4 regions of the Sporosarcina sp. 179-K 3D1 HS genome follow, and region 2 is predicted to be linked to each of the others. Evidence: riboswitches for the same ligand, from Rfam matches in the RefSeq annotation. Region 2 holds a riboswitch; each other region holds the start of a gene.
What was found. A riboswitch is a leader RNA that binds a small molecule or an ion and turns the genes downstream of it on or off. The one in region 2 is predicted to bind S-adenosylmethionine.
Positions count from the first base shown of each region.

Region 1: it holds a riboswitch for S-adenosylmethionine, as region 2 does, so the genes downstream of both, AB1K83_RS03955 (methionine ABC transporter ATP-binding protein) here and AB1K83_RS12800 (methionine ABC transporter ATP-binding protein) in region 2, are expected to answer to the same signal.
Region 3: it holds a riboswitch for S-adenosylmethionine, as region 2 does, so the genes downstream of both, AB1K83_RS14615 (O-acetylhomoserine aminocarboxypropyltransferase/cysteine synthase family protein) here and AB1K83_RS12800 (methionine ABC transporter ATP-binding protein) in region 2, are expected to answer to the same signal.
Region 4: it holds a riboswitch for S-adenosylmethionine, as region 2 does, so the genes downstream of both, metK (methionine adenosyltransferase) here and AB1K83_RS12800 (methionine ABC transporter ATP-binding protein) in region 2, are expected to answer to the same signal.

Region 1 covers NZ_JBFEGI010000002.1:250,727-255,317, reverse strand. The annotation lists gene AB1K83_RS03965 (MetQ/NlpA family ABC transporter substrate-binding protein) at 108-938, opposite strand; gene AB1K83_RS03960 (methionine ABC transporter permease) at 955-1,626, opposite strand; gene AB1K83_RS03955 (methionine ABC transporter ATP-binding protein) at 1,616-2,629, opposite strand; SAM riboswitch class I at 2,733-2,841, opposite strand; gene AB1K83_RS03950 (pyridoxal phosphate-dependent aminotransferase) at 2,992-4,161, shown strand; gene AB1K83_RS03945 (hypothetical protein) at 4,199-4,591, opposite strand, start outside.
Region 2 covers NZ_JBFEGI010000009.1:109,145-113,735, forward strand. The annotation lists gene AB1K83_RS12775 (acyl-CoA dehydrogenase family protein) at 1-297, shown strand, start outside; gene AB1K83_RS12780 (arsenate reductase family protein) at 405-764, shown strand; gene gcvH (glycine cleavage system protein GcvH) at 837-1,220, shown strand; gene AB1K83_RS12790 (toprim domain-containing protein) at 1,422-1,754, shown strand; gene AB1K83_RS12795 (thioredoxin family protein) at 1,769-2,068, shown strand; SAM riboswitch class I at 2,119-2,224, shown strand; gene AB1K83_RS12800 (methionine ABC transporter ATP-binding protein) at 2,466-3,491, shown strand; gene AB1K83_RS12805 (methionine ABC transporter permease) at 3,484-4,152, shown strand; gene AB1K83_RS12810 (MetQ/NlpA family ABC transporter substrate-binding protein) at 4,273-4,591, shown strand, end outside.
Region 3 covers NZ_JBFEGI010000012.1:54,846-59,436, reverse strand. The annotation lists gene AB1K83_RS14620 (glycerol-3-phosphate acyltransferase) at 9-641, opposite strand; SAM riboswitch class I at 784-897, shown strand; gene AB1K83_RS14615 (O-acetylhomoserine aminocarboxypropyltransferase/cysteine synthase family protein) at 1,013-2,302, shown strand; gene AB1K83_RS14610 (phenylacetate--CoA ligase family protein) at 2,685-4,013, shown strand; gene AB1K83_RS14605 (branched-chain amino acid ABC transporter permease) at 4,045-4,591, shown strand, end outside.
Region 4 covers NZ_JBFEGI010000002.1:13,946-18,536, forward strand. The annotation lists gene AB1K83_RS02760 (alpha/beta hydrolase family protein) at 1-707, shown strand, start outside; gene pckA (phosphoenolpyruvate carboxykinase (ATP)) at 752-2,338, opposite strand; SAM riboswitch class I at 2,519-2,638, shown strand; gene metK (methionine adenosyltransferase) at 2,827-4,032, shown strand; gene AB1K83_RS02775 (gamma carbonic anhydrase family protein) at 4,423-4,591, opposite strand, start outside.

The DNA.
Region 1 (4,591 bases), on a different contig from region 2:
TACCGACATCTTTCAACGACAGAAAAACCATCCACCTCATTTTTGGGAGAGGGGATGGTTTTCCAAGTTCATTTAGGATTCGAGGTTTCAAGGTTTCGAGCTGATGATTACTGCATCCAAGCCGGTTTACCGAATCCTTGGAAATCGGAGTCGATCACTTCTTCGAATTTATCCGATTCTACAATCTCGATAATATCTTTCGCAAATTGCTTGTCTTTGTTATCTGTTTTCACAGCAACCACGTTACGGAATTGATCCGGCATGTCTTCCAACGCAAGTGCGTCCAATAAGTTCATGTTGGCAGCCAACGCGAAGTTTCCTGGAACCGCTGCAAGATCCGCTCCTTCTACTGAACGTGGCAACTGTCCAGCTTCGATCGGTTGGATGACCAAGTTCTTTGGATTTTCAACTACGTCTTTTTCAGATGCTTTCAACGGCTCGACGTCCGGATTCATTTTAATCAGGCCGTTCGCTTCAAGCACAAGCAATGTTCTCGCTGCATTGACCGGGTCATTCGGGATCGTAATGGAAGCACCATCTTCCACTTCATCCAGTGACTTATATTTATTTGAATAAATACCGAGTGGAGCCGTTGGAACAACAATCAAATCCGTCAAATCCATATTGTTTTCTTTCGAGAAATTTTCCAAGTAGACGATATGCTGGAACAAGTTAGCGTCAATATCGCCGCTATCCAACGCATTGTTCGGCTGGATATAGTCGCTAAATTCCACAATCTCCACTTCATAACCTTTTTCTTCCAGACCTGGAGTAATCGCTTTTTTCAACATATCGCTATACGGTCCCGCAGTAGCACCGAATTTCAACGTTTTCTTTTCCTCTGTAGCCGTAGTGTCTTCCGCCTTTTCTTTCCCACCACAAGCGGCGAGGGCTGCAGCCAATACAACGGCAAGAAGCGTCAATACAAATTTTCTCATTTTCTTCTCTCCTCAATTATCGTTTATCTATAGCTTTTGAAACCCGATCTCCCGTAAATTGAATTAACTGTACTAAAATGATAAGTATAGCAACTGTTACCACCATGATGGTGTTATCATAACGATAATAACCGAACCGGATGGCCAGATCCCCGATTCCCCCGCCCCCGACAAAACCTGCCATGGCCGAGTAGGCTACCAGACTGATAACTGTCAATGTAACACCTTGGACAATGCTCGACTTGGCTTCGGGCAATAGAACATTGCGGATGATCATCCACGGAGAAGCCCCAATAGCGATTGCAGCCTCAATGACTCCCTTGTCAATCTCCCTCATGGATGTTTCCACAATCCTTGCAAAAAACGGAATGGCCGCCGCCGACAAGGAAACACTCGCAGCTGCCGGGCCGATTGTGCTGCCGACAATCAGTTTAGTCAATGGTATCAAGGCGACCAGCAAAATGATGAACGGAATTGACCGCACCATATTGACAATAAAACCAAAGAAGGAATTAATCAGTGCATTCTCCAAGAACAGTCCACGATCCGTTATAAAGAGCAGAATGCCCAAAGGCAGCCCGATGACAATCGCTATTGCTAATGAAATGCCAATCATATACAGAGTTTCACCAAAAGCTTTCGTGATATCTGGTATCAATTCAACAATATGTACCATATCAATTCCCATTGTCAATCACCTCCACAATCGCTTCTTGTCCAACCATATAATCGATCGCTTTTTGAATTTCCTGCGGATCTCCTTGTAATTCCATTAAAAACGTGCCAAGCGGGCTTTCCTGAATATATTCGATAGAACCGTGCAAGAAATTCCCCTTTACATTGAAATGCTGCATCGTATCGGAAATAACACTCTTTACGGCGACATCTCCTTTAAATATCACTTTCACCAATGTTCCGGTGCACGTCTCTAAAATGGCATCCGGCACATCGAACGAAACGACACTGCTGATGAACTCTTTCGTCAACGGCTGTTTCGGATCGGAGAAAATATCATATACTTGTCCTTCTTCAATCACTTTCCCGTCCTGCATGATCGCCATCCGATCGCAAATCTCTTTTACAACGTTCATTTCGTGAGTTATCAAAACGATCGTAATTTTTAATTCACGATTGATCTTCTTGAGCAACCGTAATATTGACGTTGTCGTATTCGGGTCTAGGGCGGATGTCGCTTCATCACAAAGTAACACGGATGGATTATTGGCCAATGCACGGGCGATTCCGACCCGCTGTTTCTGTCCGCCACTTAACTGCGCGGGGTACACATTCCGTTTGTCAGCCAGACCTACCATTTCGAGCAATTCTGTAACTCGTGCCTCCACTTGATTCGCCGGCATTTTGGCTGCATGCAGGGCAAAGGCGATATTTTCAAAGACCGTTTTTTGACTGATAAGGTAAAAATGTTGAAAGATCATTCCGATTTTCAAACGGGCTTGGCGCAAGGCTCTCCCCTTCAACTTGATTAAATTCAAGTCATCGACTAAGACTGTGCCACTCGTCGGCTTTTCCAATAAATTCATACAACGGAGCAATGAGCTTTTCCCTGCGCCTGAATAACCGACAATGCCAAAAATCTCGCCTGTATGGATTTCGAGCGTGACATTGTCTACACCTTTCACGATGCCACCCTTTGTCTTGTATTCTTTTGAAAGATTTTTGATCTGGATCATTGGCTCTCCTCTTTCTACAAATCAACGGGTATCCAATTATCCGCTGAATAAATATAAAAAACCTCTTCCATTTTCATCAATGAAAGAAGCACTGAACAATATCAGCTTATCTCTCAGAATGAAAATCCACTCTGTAGGACTTGGCACCTTCCTTGTATACAAGGGGTTGCTGGACGTCATCGGGCCTTTCCCTCGGTCGCTCTGGATAAGAGTAATTATTTAATTTTTTTGACCTTAGATTAGCTTATATTTATTTAAACAATTAGTCAAGCTTATTCGACAATTTTCGCTAGTTTGCAGATAGTCCCGCATTATATGTATACTATTCTTTAAACAGATGATTGAGAAAAGAGGAAAACCAAATGGCGATTTCAAATCGATTGCAAGCGTTACCCCCACACTTTTTCACAACATTGATCGGCAAAGTTGAGGCTGCTATGGCAGAAGGCCGAGATGTCATCAATCTAGGCCGCGGAAATCCAGATCAACCGACTCCCCCGCATATTGTCAAGGCGTTGCAACAAGCGGTGGAAGACCCTGCCACCCATGGGTATTCCCCATTCAGAGGAACTAAAGAATTACGTCAGGCGGCTGCCGACTATTATCAACGGGAGTTTGGCGTGACCGTCGATCCTGAAACCGAAGTGGCTGTCCTTGGCGGCACAAAAATCGGTGTCGTCGAACTGCCGCTTGCGATTCTGAATGAAGGCGAATTATTGCTTCTTCCCGATCCCGGATATCCGGATTACTTGTCGGGTGTAAGCCTGGCTGATATCCGGTATGAAACGATGCCGCTTCTCGAGGAAAACGGATTTTTTCCTGACTATACTGCACTTTCCGATAGACAAAAACAGGAAGCAAAATTGATGTATTTGAATTATCCAAGCAACCCGACAGGCGTGACCGCCACCCTCCCATTTTTTGAAGAGACGGTCGCCTTTGCCAAAGAACATGGCATTTACGTATTGCAAGACTTCGCTTATGGCGCCATCGGATTTGACGGCAAAAAGCCGATTAGCTTTCTGCAAGCGGAAGGAGCAAAAGACGTCGGCATCGAAATGCTCTCTCTTTCCAAAATGTACAATATGGCTGGATGGAGGGTCGGATTCGCGGTTGGAAATGCGGAAATTGTGGAAGCGATCAACTTGTTGCAAGATCATTTATTCACCAGCGTCTTCCCTGCTGTCCAACGAGCGGCCATCACCGCGTTGACAGACAGTCAACAATGCGTGGAAGATTTAGTTGCACTCTATGAAAGCCGACGGAATGTCCTCGTTGCGGAATGCCGACGGATCGGATGGGACATCACCCCGCCAACGGGCTCATTCTTTGGCTGGCTACCAGTTCCGGAAGGCTTCACTAGTGAGGAATTCGCAGATCTACTGCTTTCGAAAGCGAATGTCGCCGTATCACCGGGGAATGGCTTCGGAGAGCACGGAGAAGGATATGTCCGTGTCGGATTATTGGAAAGCGAAAAGCGGATCAGGGAAGCAATTGCCCGAATTGAACAACTTGGCATCTTTTCTAAATAAAATACGACTGACGAATTCGTTTGATTCGTCAGTCTTTTCATTTTCCTCCATCCAATCGGTCAACCAGTTTTTCCAATAGTTTGTTGAGTGTATCAATATCTGGATTACATTGCTTATTTTGATCATCTTCTTTTTTCAATTGATCAATTTGCTGTTGAAGTTTTTCAAATTGTTGTTGCTGTTGTGCCTCTGCAGCCTTAGCCTCTGCTTTTTTCAATTCATCTATTTGCTGCTGGAGATTTCCAAATTGTTGTTGCTGTTGTGCATTTGCAGCTTTAGCCTCTTCTATTGCAACCGCCGCTGCTATTGTCGATATGGCATCTCCGATTGTAGCTATCAGCGATCCAACAAACGCAAGCTTTGCGGCCACTTCCACCGATCCTTCATCGGGCGGCATGCTGTTGTTATTAAGCGGCATGTTATTATGAAA
Region 2 (4,591 bases):
GCGAATAATCTATTCGCTATGGAATCCGCACTTCTCCGGACGGAAAAAGCAATTGCCAAAAATGGCGAGGAAAACGAACAACAAAAGATCCTTTATACGCAAATCTTCTGCCAAGAAGCCTTTGAAGCAATCGAGAAGGACGCCAGAGAAACTCTTTTGGCATCCGTCGAAGGCGATAACCAGCGCATGATGCTGTCTGCACTGCGAAAATTGACTCGCTCGAATCCTTATAATATCATTGCGAAAAAACGGACAGCCGCAGAGAAGCTGATCGAAGCGGAAAAATATATCGTATAAGCCGACAAATCTTCATTTGCTTCATGATCCATCAAGCGCTTGGGACCCACCGACTTTCAGGTTCCGGGCGCTTTTTGGTATACTGGAGAAAATGGAGGTGCAAAGCCATGGGACTTACATATTACGGCTACCCGAAATGTGGAACTTGCCGCAAAGCAAAAAAGTGGCTCGAAGAGAATGGAACAGAGTTTATTGAGGTGAATATTGCAGAGAACCCGCCGTCAGAGCAAGAATTGCGGGAAATTATCGAAGCATCCGATCTGGAATTAAAGAAGTTTTTCAATACGAGCGGTAAGAAATATCGTGAATTGAACTTGAAAGAGAAGTTGCCGACGATGACCGAAGATGAGAAAATTGCCTTGCTCGCTTCCGACGGTATGTTGATCAAACGACCGATTGTCTTCGGGGACGGTAAAGCCACGGTCGGCTTCAAAGACGAAGAGTTTCACAATGTCTGGGCAACGTAATGTCATTCCTTGTCTTTATACAACGAGTGTGTCAAAATTAAATGGAATGAATCTAATTTGGAGGGGTAAGGAATGAGCACACCAAAGGATTTGCGTTATTCGGAAGAGCATGAGTGGGTAAAAGAAGAAGGCGGAAAATACCGCATTGGGATCACACATTTTGCACAAGCTGAACTGGGCGATATCGTTTTCGTTGAGCTTCCATCTGTTGGGGATGAAGTGAAAGCGGACGAGCCATTCGGTAGCGTCGAATCCGTTAAAACGGTTTCAGAGCTTTATGCGCCAATTAGCGGTACAGTTGTGGAAGTGAACGAAGAATTGGAAGACAGCCCTGAATTGGTGAACGAATCGCCATATGAAGGCGCATGGATGATCGTGGTGGAAGCTTCGGACCAATCCGAATTGGATGCGTTGATGACTGCTGAAGCATACGATGAAATGACGATTGGTGAATAATTGCAACATGACGCCGCCCTCGTGTCGGCGTCTTTGACTTTATATTCAATTAAAAGTCGGTCATGGTGAACGAAAATAAGGATTTTCAACTTCTGCAAGTGGATAAGTGAGTGCCAATACGCCAAAACTAACTTCATTGTAAGCATCTACGTTGACGGAAATAGTATGAATCCGGCAGGGGGAATGTGTGCTATGGAAGAGATGAAAATCATCATTGTCGAGGGCGGATCGGATCGAAAACGTCTTTTGAAAGTCTTGGCAGAACCAGTCCATATCATATGTACAAACGGCACGGTCAGCACGTATCGACTGGAGGAGTTGTTAGAGCCTTACGAAGAGCATGAAGTCTTCGTATTTGTTGATGCGGACGAATCGGGCGAGAAAATCCGCACGTTATTCAAAAGAGAATTTCCTGAATTCTTCCATTTATATACCGATAAGATATACAAGGAAGTGGAAAAAACCCCTTATAAAACATTAGCCACGATTTTACTTGGCGCAGACTTTAAAATCCGCTCGGAATTTTTATTTTGAAGGATGAGAAATAATTGGAAATTTGGACTCGAGAAAAATGGGAAAGCCATATAGATAAGTCTCAAACGGCTGTCTATTATTTATATACGCCGATGTGTGGAACATGTGCCGTCGCCAGCAAAATGATGGAGGTCGTCGCAGCTATGAAGCCGGCTTTACCAATAGGTAAAGCAGATCTGAATTACGAGCAGTCTTTGGCTGTGGATTATGAAATCGAAAGTGTTCCTTGTCTTTTAATTCAGAAAGATGGCCGAATCGAACATAAGATTTATGCTTTCCATTCGGTTCCGTATCTTCTTGAGAAAATCGGTTGACATCAGGAGCCTTCATATGATAAATTTTGTTTTGTCATTTGAATAGTTTACTCTTATTAAGAGTGGTGGAGGGATAGTGCCCGATGAAACCCGGCAACCGTCACGCAAGTGAAATGGTGCCAAATCACGCAAAGCGGACGCTTTGAAAGATGAGAGATCGGATGGACATTCATTCCTAATGAAAACGTCAAGCCTTTCTGCCGTCTGCGGGAAGGTTTTTTATTTTTATTCAGCGGGTGTCCGATTTTGAGGGAGTTCAGATGGAAATAGTCTTTTTCCACGACGCCTGAAAGTGCCTTGATTTCTGCAAAGAACGCAGAAATACGGCAAATCGAACCCTTCGCTGTTCGATTCACAATTACGCCGAGGCGTAATTGATTTTTGTAGAGGTGAGAAGATGATTCGGTTATCAGATGTCAATAAAGAGTTCGGCACGAGTTCAACCCGTATTCGGGCAGTGGATTCTGTGTCGCTTGAAATTGCGGATGGGGAAATTTTCGGCATCATCGGATATAGTGGCGCGGGGAAAAGTACATTAATCCGTCTGTTGAATGGCCTGGAGATGCCGACCAGTGGAAATGTCTTCATCGGCGGCCGGGAAATGTCGGCAATCAAAGGCAGAGAGTTGCGGGAGGCACGGCAAAAGGTCAGTATGATCTTCCAGCATTTCAATTTGCTTTGGTCTCGCACGGTTAAAGAAAATATTGCGTTTCCGCTTGAAATCGCAGGGGTCCGAAAAGCGGACCGCGAACGGAAAGTAAATGAATTGATAGACTTGGTAGGATTGGCCGGCCGGGAAAATGCCTATCCCTCCGAATTATCGGGTGGTCAAAAACAGCGTGTCGGCATAGCCCGTGCACTGGCCAATGATCCCGAGGTCCTTCTATGTGATGAAGCGACATCCGCTCTCGATCCAGAGACGACGGATTCCATATTGGATCTGTTGACGAGCATCAATGAGCGGCTGGGGCTGACGATTGTCCTGATAACACATGAAATGCACGTCATTCGGAAAATTTGCCATCGGGTGGCTGTCATGGAGTCCGGGAAAGTTGTTGAAATGGGCAATGTCCTCGATGTTTTCCAGTCACCACAAGCCGAGATTACCAAGCGCTTCGTCTCCCAGTTGACGGAGCCAGCTGAAACGAAGCAGGCGTTAAGCCATATGAAGGAAGAAATACCAACCGGTGAATTGATCAAACTTGTTTTCGTTGGAGAGCAAACAGAACAACCGGTCCTCGCCAGTCTCATCCGGAAATTTACAATCGATGTTAATATTGTGCAAGGCAATATTTCGACGACGCGGGGCGGGGCTTATGGAACGTTGATCCTTCAGTTCGTTGGTGAGAAGACATTGATTGCCGAAGCGATTCACTATCTTCATGAGCAAGGTGTCCAGACGGAGGTGATCGGCAATGATTGAGGAATGGTTTCCAAATGTGAAATGGGACAAAATGTGGGAAGCGACCTATGAGACATTGTATATGTCGGCCATTTCAACGTTTTTCACATTCGTACTAGGGATTGCGCTCGGCGTGCTGCTGTTTTTATCAAGTCCCGGGCAGCTATGGAAAAATAGATTCGTCAACGTCGTAACAGGCGCGGTCGTCAATATATTCCGCTCGATTCCTTTTATCATCCTGATCATATTGTTAATACCATTTACAACATTCCTCGTTGGCACGATGCGTGGACCGAATGCAGCGTTGCCAGCCCTGATCATCGGGGCCGCGCCGTTTTATGGCAGAATGGTGTTGATAGCTTTGCAGGAAATCGATAAAGGCGTTATTGAAGCTGCCAAGTCGATGGGCGCAAAAACGCGGACGATCATTTTTAAAGTGTTACTTCCGGAATCCATGCCAGCGCTCATCTCAGGCATCACGGTGACTGCTATTGCGCTTGTCGGATATACCGCCATGGCGGGAATCATCGGGGCGGGAGGTCTTGGAAATCTTGCCTATCTGGATGGTTTCCAACGTGGTCGAGATGACGTTACATTAATGGCGACCATTTTAATCTTAATCATTGTTTTCATTATCCAAATGATTGGAGACATGATTGTCAAGCAGTTGGACAAACGGTAATACTTCAGGGAATAACAGGAAACCTTGTACATACTTATGAAAAGTCGGGCAACGTGTCGACAGTAGGTTACGGGTTCCCTGTTTACTATAAAAACCAAACAATAAAGGAGAATGAACTAGATGAAGAAGCTTTTAGCTGGAATCCTATTTGCGATACTTGTCCTGTCCCTTGCCGCTTGCGGAACGAAAGATACAGGAACTAGCGGTCAAAGTACAACTGACGGAGCAAATAAAGGGGAAGAAAACAAACAAGAAGAATTGACTAAAATTGTTGTTGGAGCTTCCAATACACCACATGCGGTTATTCTAGAAGAAGCTAAGCCATTATTGGAGGAAAAAGGTTTTGAACTGGAAATTGAAACCTATCAAGACTATGTATTGCCGAACAAAGATTTAGAATCAAAAACTTTGGATGCGAACTACTTCCAACATATCCCGT
Region 3 (4,591 bases), on a different contig from region 2:
ATCGGTTTCTATGTTGTTTTTTTCTTTTTAAATACGGCTGAAACCCGGTTTTCCGTTCCATTTCGCAGCCGTTTGAAATTTTCGATATGCTTCCAAATGGCCAAGACGAATAGCAACATGGCCAAGCCGACTGTCCAAGCGCCACCAAGCCAATAAGCGGTAAAAAGAAGTACTACGTATAACGTCAATACTCCGAAGACAATGAAATCCGTTATGAAAGTGACGACGATGAACAGAAGCAGACCAATAAGTCCCATTTTCCAATCAAGGGCGAGGAGAATCCCGATAAGTGTGGCGGTCCCTTTCCCACCATTGAATCCCATATGGAACGGAAAGACATGGCCAAGGACCGCTGCCACACCAGCAAGGAACAACAAGGCGGAGCCGGCGCCCGCGGATAAATCGGCAATCCCGATGGCCCATCCCGCTAACAACACGGCCACAACGCCCTTTCCAATATCGATCAAAGCGACAAGTGCGCCGAATTTTTTGCCTAGTACAATAGTGGCGTTGGAGGCGCCTGCATTTTTAACGCCAGTCTCTTTTAAATTAACTCCGGATAGTTTCTGAGCCACGACCGATCCATGCAAGCACCCGATCGCATACCCCCATAACAAGATGCCGAATAGCCAAATTCCCATAAACATTCCCCCATCATCCGAATAACTAAAGTATACCATCTCTAAGCAATTGCAAGTTTCAGAAATTTGAAATAAACCCTTGACAATGAAAGCGGACAACCTCTATACTGTTTCACAAGATGGAAAACTGAAACATACACAACTCTTATCAAGAGCGGCGGAGGGACTAGGCCCTGCGATGCCCGGCAACCGGCAAGGCCAACTTGCAAAGGTGCTACTTCCTACAGATTCGTGCAAACGGTCTGAAAGATAAGGGGAGGAATAGCGAAAGCATACCCTCTTCTTAAGCGAAGGGGGTTTTTGTTCTATTTCTTACCCCTACCGCCTCCGTAATTCCATCTAAACCACTACAATTTTGGAGGTAATCAATGATGTCAAATTTACAACCTGAAACTCTCTTATTACATGGAGGCCAGAAGCCTGATCCTGTTACAGGGTCACGAGCAGTGCCGATCCATCGTACGACTTCTTTTGTATTCCGTGATACGGAACATGCTCAAAATTTATTTGCCCTTCAAGAAGCGGGCAATATTTATACACGTATTACAAATCCGACTGTTTCGGTATTTGAAGAGAGGATTGCCCTTTTGGAAGGCGGCACTGCTGCTGTCGCGCTATCTTCAGGCATGGCGGCCATCGCATTTTCCATTCTGAATATTGCGGGTGCGGGAGATGAAATCGTGGCGGCCGGCAATCTGTATGGCGGTACTTATAATCTATTCGCTGTCACTTTGCCGCGTTATGGCATCCATGTAAAGTTTGTCGATGCGACTGACCCTGAGAACTTCCGTGCTGCCATTACAGAGAAAACAAAAGCGTTGTTTGCGGAAACGATCGGAAATCCAAGCCTCCATGTGCTTGATATTGAAGCGGTCGCAAATGTCGCCCATGAAAATGATATTCCACTCTTAATAGATAATACATTCGCTTCTCCTTATGGTTGTAATCCAATCGAGTTCGGTGCAGATGTTGTCATTCATTCCGCAACGAAATGGATTGGTGGCCATGGCACGACAATTGGCGGTGTAGCGGTAGATGCGGGTAAGTTCGACTGGACAAGAGGAAAATTCCCAGGTTTCACAGAACCGGATGAAACCTACCATGGACTCCGCTACGGTATTGATACGGCAGGCGCCGCATTTGCAACGAAGCTACGTGTCCAGTTACTACGCGACTTCGGACCTTGCCTAGATCCGGACAGTGCATTCAACTTCCTACAAGGGCTGGAGACACTTCATCTACGCGTGACGAGACATAATGAAAATGCACTGAAGGTCGCGAAATTCTTGCAAGAGCATCCGGCCGTCGAATGGGTGACTTACACAGGACTGGAAGATCATCCGTCTTATGAAGCTGCGAAAAAATACTTGAAGCACGGTGAAGGCTCTATTATTGTATTCGGCATCAAAGGCGGCCGTGAAGCAGGCCGAAAAGTCATTGATAACGTGAATATCTGGTCCCATGTAGCCAATGTGGGTGATGCAAAATCACTCATTATACACCCGGCTTCGACAACACACCAGCAACTCAGTGCGGAAGATTTGGAAACTTCCGGTGTAACGGAAGAACTCATCCGCCTCTCCGTTGGATTGGAGTCGGCAGACGATATTATTGCCGATTTGAAACAAGCAATTGAAAATGCTACAGCTGTAAAAGCATAATCCTCATCCTCATCCTAGAAGCGATTTCCCATTCGAAATCGCTTTTTGTTTTCGTTTTATTTACTAGAAAAATACTATTTGAATATACTTCGTATTTTTATAAAACAGATTAAAAGAACTACATACTTGATAAAGTTGCTATAGGGTCGTTTGGACTTATGCTCAATACTAGCAAGCCACTAAACAGGAAAGAGAAAGTTAGAAACTCTTTGAAAGTGCTTTCACTCTATAACTTCCAATAAAGAATTATCTGAAATTGGTATTGACTTTGTCTAAACTATGTATTAATCTAATGTTTATATTACAGACAAAAGCGAATTCGTTTATTATTCGTTATATTTATTGCGACCAAACTACTATGCAATTGGGAGGAAAGGCTATTATGTACAATCCAGAAATTGAATCGGCCTCACGCGCTCAAATGGAAGAGTGGCAGTTGAGCGGTCTAAAGACAACGGTGAAAAATGTGTATGACAATGTGGAGTTCTACAGACAAAAATTTGATGAGCTAGGTGTTAAACCAGAAGACATTCAAACTATAGATGATATTGTAAAACTACCTTTCACTATCAAGAAGGATTTCCGCGATCAGTACCCATACGGGTTATTCGCCGTTCCTATTGAAGAAGTTACACGTATTCACGGCTCTTCCGGGACAAGTGGCAAGCCTACAATAGTCGGCTATACCGAAAAGGATTTGAAAAACTGGGGAATTATTGTGGCGCGAGCTATCGTGGCGGCAGGTGGAAAAAAGTCCGATGTATTCCATAACGCATACGGTTATGGCTTGTTTACAGGCGGATTGGGTCTTCACCAAGGAGCAGACGAGCTAGGTGTGGCAACGGTTCCAATCTCCGGTGGGAATACAGAGCGTCAAATCACGTTGATCAACGACCTGAAACCAAGAGGAATTTGCGGAACACCATCCTATATTTTAAGTATTGTCGAGAAAATGGAAGACATGGGCATTAACCCGCGTGAGACAGAGCTGAAATATGGTATTTTCGGTGCTGAGGCTTGGTCGGAAGAAATGCGTGCAAAACTTGAGGAAAAATTGGATATCAAAGCTGTTGATATTTACGGCTTAAGTGAAATTATGGGACCTGGCGTAGCAGTGGAATGCCATGAAGCACAAGATGGTCTTCATATTGCGGAAGATCACTTCTTTATTGAAATCATCGATCCGGATACACTTCAACCGGTGCCAGATGGTGAAAGTGGAGAGGTCGTCTTTACGAGCCTTCAAAAGGAAGCGTTGCCAGTGATCCGTTACCGTACGGGTGACATTGCTTCCATTACACGTGAAAAATGTAAATGTGGCAGAACGACGACTCGTATGTCACGTGTCAAAGGACGTACGGATGATATGCTCATTGTCCGTGGTGTAAACGTTTTCCCTTCAGAAATGGAAAGAGAACTACTCAAAATTGAAGGACTATTCCCTGTTTATCAAATTCACCGCATTCAAAAAGGGGTTATGGAAGGCATCGAGCTACATGTCGAGTGCGACGCAACTCTATATGCCACGGTAGAGGAAGACCTAAATCATGCGTTGATTGCTGCGTTGAAGAAAAAAATACAACATCAAATGAAATCGACATGCCTCATCTCCGTGGATGTAGTCGTTAATGCACCAAAAACAATTCCGCGCTCTGAAGGAAAGGCCATTCGTTTAGTTGATAAGCGGGAATCTAACCCGATTGGTGTCTAATTAGGACACCTTAGAAAAAGGAGTGTATTAAATGGGGGATCTTCTACAGTTTACGTTGACTGGAGTGACAATAGGCAGCATTTATGCCATTGTCGCTCTCGGCTTCGTAACGATATATAGTGTTACGAAAGTGATTAATCTGGCGCAGGGTGAATTTGTCATGCTGGGCGGATTGACGATGTTCTCCTTGACAACGGCTGGCATTCCTTATTGGCTTGCTTTTTTCATCACTATTTTCTTTGTACTCATTCTCGGTTGGATTATGGAATTCATATTAATTAGACGGGCAAAGGGCGCAGATGCAATCAGTTTGATCATTCTGACAATCGGTGCGTCTATTTTTATTCGCGGGATTGCGAGTGTGGTGTGGGGGAAGGACCAATTACGGGTTGCTCCCTTCACGGAAAACACGCCGATCAATGTCGCAGGAGCGACAATTACTCCTCAAGCGATGTGGGTTGTCTTGATCATGTTGCTAGTTGTATTCCTTCTTTATATTCTAATTGATAAAACAATGGTTGGAAAAGCGTTCCAAGCTTCTTCGGTAAATCCGTTGGCAGCTCGTTTAATGGGTGTCA
Region 4 (4,591 bases), on a different contig from region 2:
CGGAAGGCTTGAGAGTAAAAGGGCTTCTGGCTGAACCCATTGCAAATGGAGAGTATGAAGGGATTGTTTATTTGCGCGGCGGAATCCAACATGTCGGCATGGTGCGGCCCGCACGCATTGCTCAGTTCGCATCGCAAGGGTTTGTCGTGTTTGCCCCTTACTACAGAGGGAATCGCGGAGGAGAAGGGCGAGACGAATTCGTTGGGGCCGATCGGCTGGATGCAGTTAACGGTGTTGATGTATTGAAACAATCACCGAAGCTCCGCTCTGACCGGATTCACCTATTCGCCTTTTCACGAGGCGGTATCATGGCATTATGGACCGCAATTTTACGGGATGATATTTCATCCATTGTCACATGGGCAGGCGTGTCCGATATTGTTTTTACATATAAGGAACGGAAAGACATGCGCCGGATGATGAAACGGGTCATCGGTGGAACACCGAATAATATGCCAGACGAATATCGGGATCGGACTGCTTTATTTCGAATAAATGAAATCACATGCCCCATTCTGATTATCCATGGCATGAAAGACGACAATGTCTCATTTGAGCAGGCCATCCTTTTGGAAAATGCTTTACGCGAACACGACAAGCTGTATGATACGTGGTATTACCCTGAGTATACCCATTTCTTCCCTCCTGCAATTAATGCGAAAACTGTTCGGGAAGCTTGCCTATGGATGAAGAACCAAAGTATATAAGAAAAAACCAGATACCTGTTCAGGTACCTGGTTTTTTGTATTCATTATGCAATCGGTCCGCCTTCTTGGACGATTTCTTCAGAAACATGACCGAATTTCTTGAAGTTTTCACGGAATAGGTCCGCCAATTCTTTCGCTTTTTCATCGTAAGCTGCTGGATCCGCCCAAGCGTTTCGTGGATTTAGAACTTCGCTCGGAACGCCTTCAATAGCAGTCGGCATTTGTAGTCCGAAGATTTCATTCACTTCAGTTTCTACATCGTTCAGTTTACCCGCCAATGCTGCACGAACCATAGCTCGCGTATATTTCAAGTCCATCCGTTTACCGACGCCGTAGACGCCGCCAGTCCAACCTGTGTTGACGAGGAAGACTTGTGCATTGTGCTCGTCAATCTTATTTCCAAGCATTTCCGCATAGATAGTTGCCGGAAGTGGAAGGAATGGAGAGCCAAAGCATGTAGAGAATGTCGCTTCCGGAGAAGTGACGCCACGCTCTGTACCTGCCAATTTGGAAGTGAATCCGCTAAGGAAATGGTACATCGCTTGTTCTTTCGTCAATTTCGAGATCGGAGGCAATACGCCAAAAGCATCTGCTGTCAAGAAGACAATTGTTTTTGGGTGGCCTGCGACAGACGGTGTAACAATATTTTCGATATTATGAATCGGATAAGCCGCACGTGTGTTTTCAGTCAAGGAATTATCATCATAATCCGGAATGCGTGTTTCCGGGTCAACGACGACGTTTTCCAAAACGGAACCGAATCGAATTGCTCCGAAAATTTCCGGCTCTTTTTCTTGAGACAAGTTGATACATTTCGCATAGCATCCGCCTTCAATGTTGAAGACGCCATTGTCGGACCAACCGTGCTCATCGTCACCGATCAATTTACGGTCTGCATCTGCTGAGAGAGTTGTTTTTCCTGTGCCGGAAAGACCGAAGAATAAAGCAACATCGCCGTCTTCACCAACGTTCGCTGAACAGTGCATTGGAAGGATACCTTGTTCAGGAAGCAAGTAGTTCATAATGGAGAAGATCGATTTTTTCATTTCTCCAGCGTATTCTGTACCACCGATCAAGACGATGCGCTTTTCAAGTGATACAATGATGAAAGTCTCGGAACGAGTACCGTCGACAGCTGGATCTGCTTTGAATGAAGGAGCCGCTAGAATGGTGAACTGAGCTTCGTGCGTTTGCAATTCTTCTTCCGTCGGACGGATGAATAATTGGTGGACGAAGAGGTTCTGCCATGCATATTCGTTAACAACTTGGATTGCCAAGCGTGCATCTTTATCAGCACCTGCAAACCCTTTAAAGACGAAAAGTTCGTCTTTTTTGCCTAGGTGATCGAGAACTTTCGTATATAGAGAATCGAAAATTTCGGAAGAAATCGGTCGGTTCACTTTACCCCAATCGATTTTGTCTTTGGAGGACGCTTCCTCGACGATATACTTATCTTCTGGGGAACGTCCTGTATATTTCCCTGTCTGCGCAGTGATGGCGCCGTCTGCAGTAAGTTGAGCCTCTCCGCGTGAAGTCGCTTTTTCAACCAGTTGTGGCACGGAAAGCTGGATGTTTACATTTTCTCCTGCTAGAAGATTTTTTAGTCCATCGCCAATTTTCGCTGAAATCATAATTTTTGTACCGTCCTTTGCATATAATCCCAAAATCTTGGGTTTCATTACAATTCACGAATAGTATAACACATTACTAATAATAATCTACACTAATTTGAAACCGCAAAGAATTCGACACAAATGTCATAAATTGTTGACATACGACATGAAATTGCGTAGCATGAGAATGAACGGATACTCTTATCCCGAGCTGGTGGAGGGGTCAGGCCCTATGAAACCCGGCAACCTGCAAAGACATCGTTGTCTGCGAGAAGGTGCCAAACCTGGACCAAGGTAAAATTCCTTGAACGATAAGAGTGAAAGGTGCTTCTCGAAATTATGCCTTTCCTCATGTTTTTACGTGAGTGAAGGGCTTTTTTATTTAGATTGCCCTTTATCCCTCGTGTTAAAGCTCGAAATGGCTTAAAGTTTGATCTTAGTCGATTAAACTGAACATGGGACTTATGAGTACCGTATCAATCTCGTAGGATATAGGAGGAAATTGTATGACAAATCGTAAATTGTTCACTTCAGAATCTGTAACCGAGGGCCATCCGGACAAAATGTGCGATCAGATTTCGGACGCCATTCTCGATGCCATTTTGAAGGAAGATGCAAATGCACGAGTAGCCTGCGAAACAACAATTACAACAGGGCTCGTTTTGGTAACTGGTGAAATTACGACAACTACGTATGTGGATATTCCAAAAGTGGTACGGGAAACGGTAAAAGAAATCGGATATACACGTGCGAAATTTGGCTTCGACTGGGAGACATCGGCTGTCCTGACTTCCATTGACGAGCAATCCCCGGAAATTGCGGCGGGGGTCAACCAAGCGTTGGAAGCCCGGGAAGGAACGATGACGGATGAGGAACTGGAAGCGATCGGAGCAGGGGACCAAGGGCTCATGTTCGGATTTGCTTGTAATGAAACACCGGAATTGATGCCTCTGCCGATCAGCTTGGCACATAAATTGTCACGGCGCCTCACGGAAGTCCGCAAAGAGGAGATCCTTCCGTATTTGCGTCCGGACGGTAAAACGCAAGTGACAGTTGAATATGATGAAGATAATAAACCGGTTCGGATCGATACGATTGTCATTTCGACGCAACACCATCCCGAGGTGACACTTGAACAAATCACCCGCGACATGAAGGAAGTTGTGATTGGTTCAGTCGTTCCGGGAGAGCTGTTAGATGAAAACACGAAGTATTTTATTAATCCATCTGGACGGTTTGTCATCGGTGGTCCTCAAGGAGATGCGGGTCTGACTGGCCGTAAAATCATCGTCGATACATACGGCGGTTATGCTCGGCACGGCGGCGGAGCGTTTTCCGGAAAAGATGCGACGAAAGTGGACCGCTCCGCATCTTATGCTGCACGGTATGTCGCGAAAAATATTGTGGCGGCGGGCTTGGCGGATCGCTGCGAAGTGCAACTGGCCTACGCGATAGGTGTGGCCAAACCAGTTTCCATTTCGGTCGATACGTTCGGCACGGGTACAATCGATGAAAGCAAGCTTGTGGGACTAGTCCGCGAACTATTCGACCTTCGTCCAGCCGGCATTATCAAGATGCTTGATCTGCGCCGCCCGATCTATAAGCAAACCGCGGCATACGGACATTTCGGCCGTACCGATATCGAATTGCCATGGGAGCAGACAGACAGAGCCACTGCGCTTAGGGATTTGGCGGAACGCGTGATTGGATAATTGAAATAAAACAGGAAGGGAGCCGGCAGTGGCACCCTTCCTGTTATTTTTTGGCAGTGAAGCTGAGGGTTCTATTGTAATTGTTAGAAAACCGCTGATAATTTATAGAGGCGCCCATAACTTCCAGGGACCGCTCATAACCCCGGAGAAGCGCTCATAATTCGTTGGGAACGCTTATAACTCCGAAGAATCGCCCATAATCAATTGGGAACGCTTATAACTCCGGAGAAGCCCTGATAACTCGTCGGGGGCGCTCATAACTCCGGAAAACCGCTCATTATTTCTAGAACCTAGTTCAAAACTCGCCTCCATTCGCTCGAATCACCCATAACTTCCAACGAATACATCCAGCTATTCCTGCTTAGTGGAATTCCACTTCATTCTATCCTATCATTTCTGTAAACTCTTATAATACTGCCCTTTTTCCGCATACTCCCGGACAATTCGTTCCATATCTTTCCGGTCGTCGTCGTTTAATTCACGCACGACTTTGGCGGGGGAGCCCATTACCAATGTGTTGGGAGGCACTTTTTTTCCAGGGGGAACTAAGCTGCCGGCT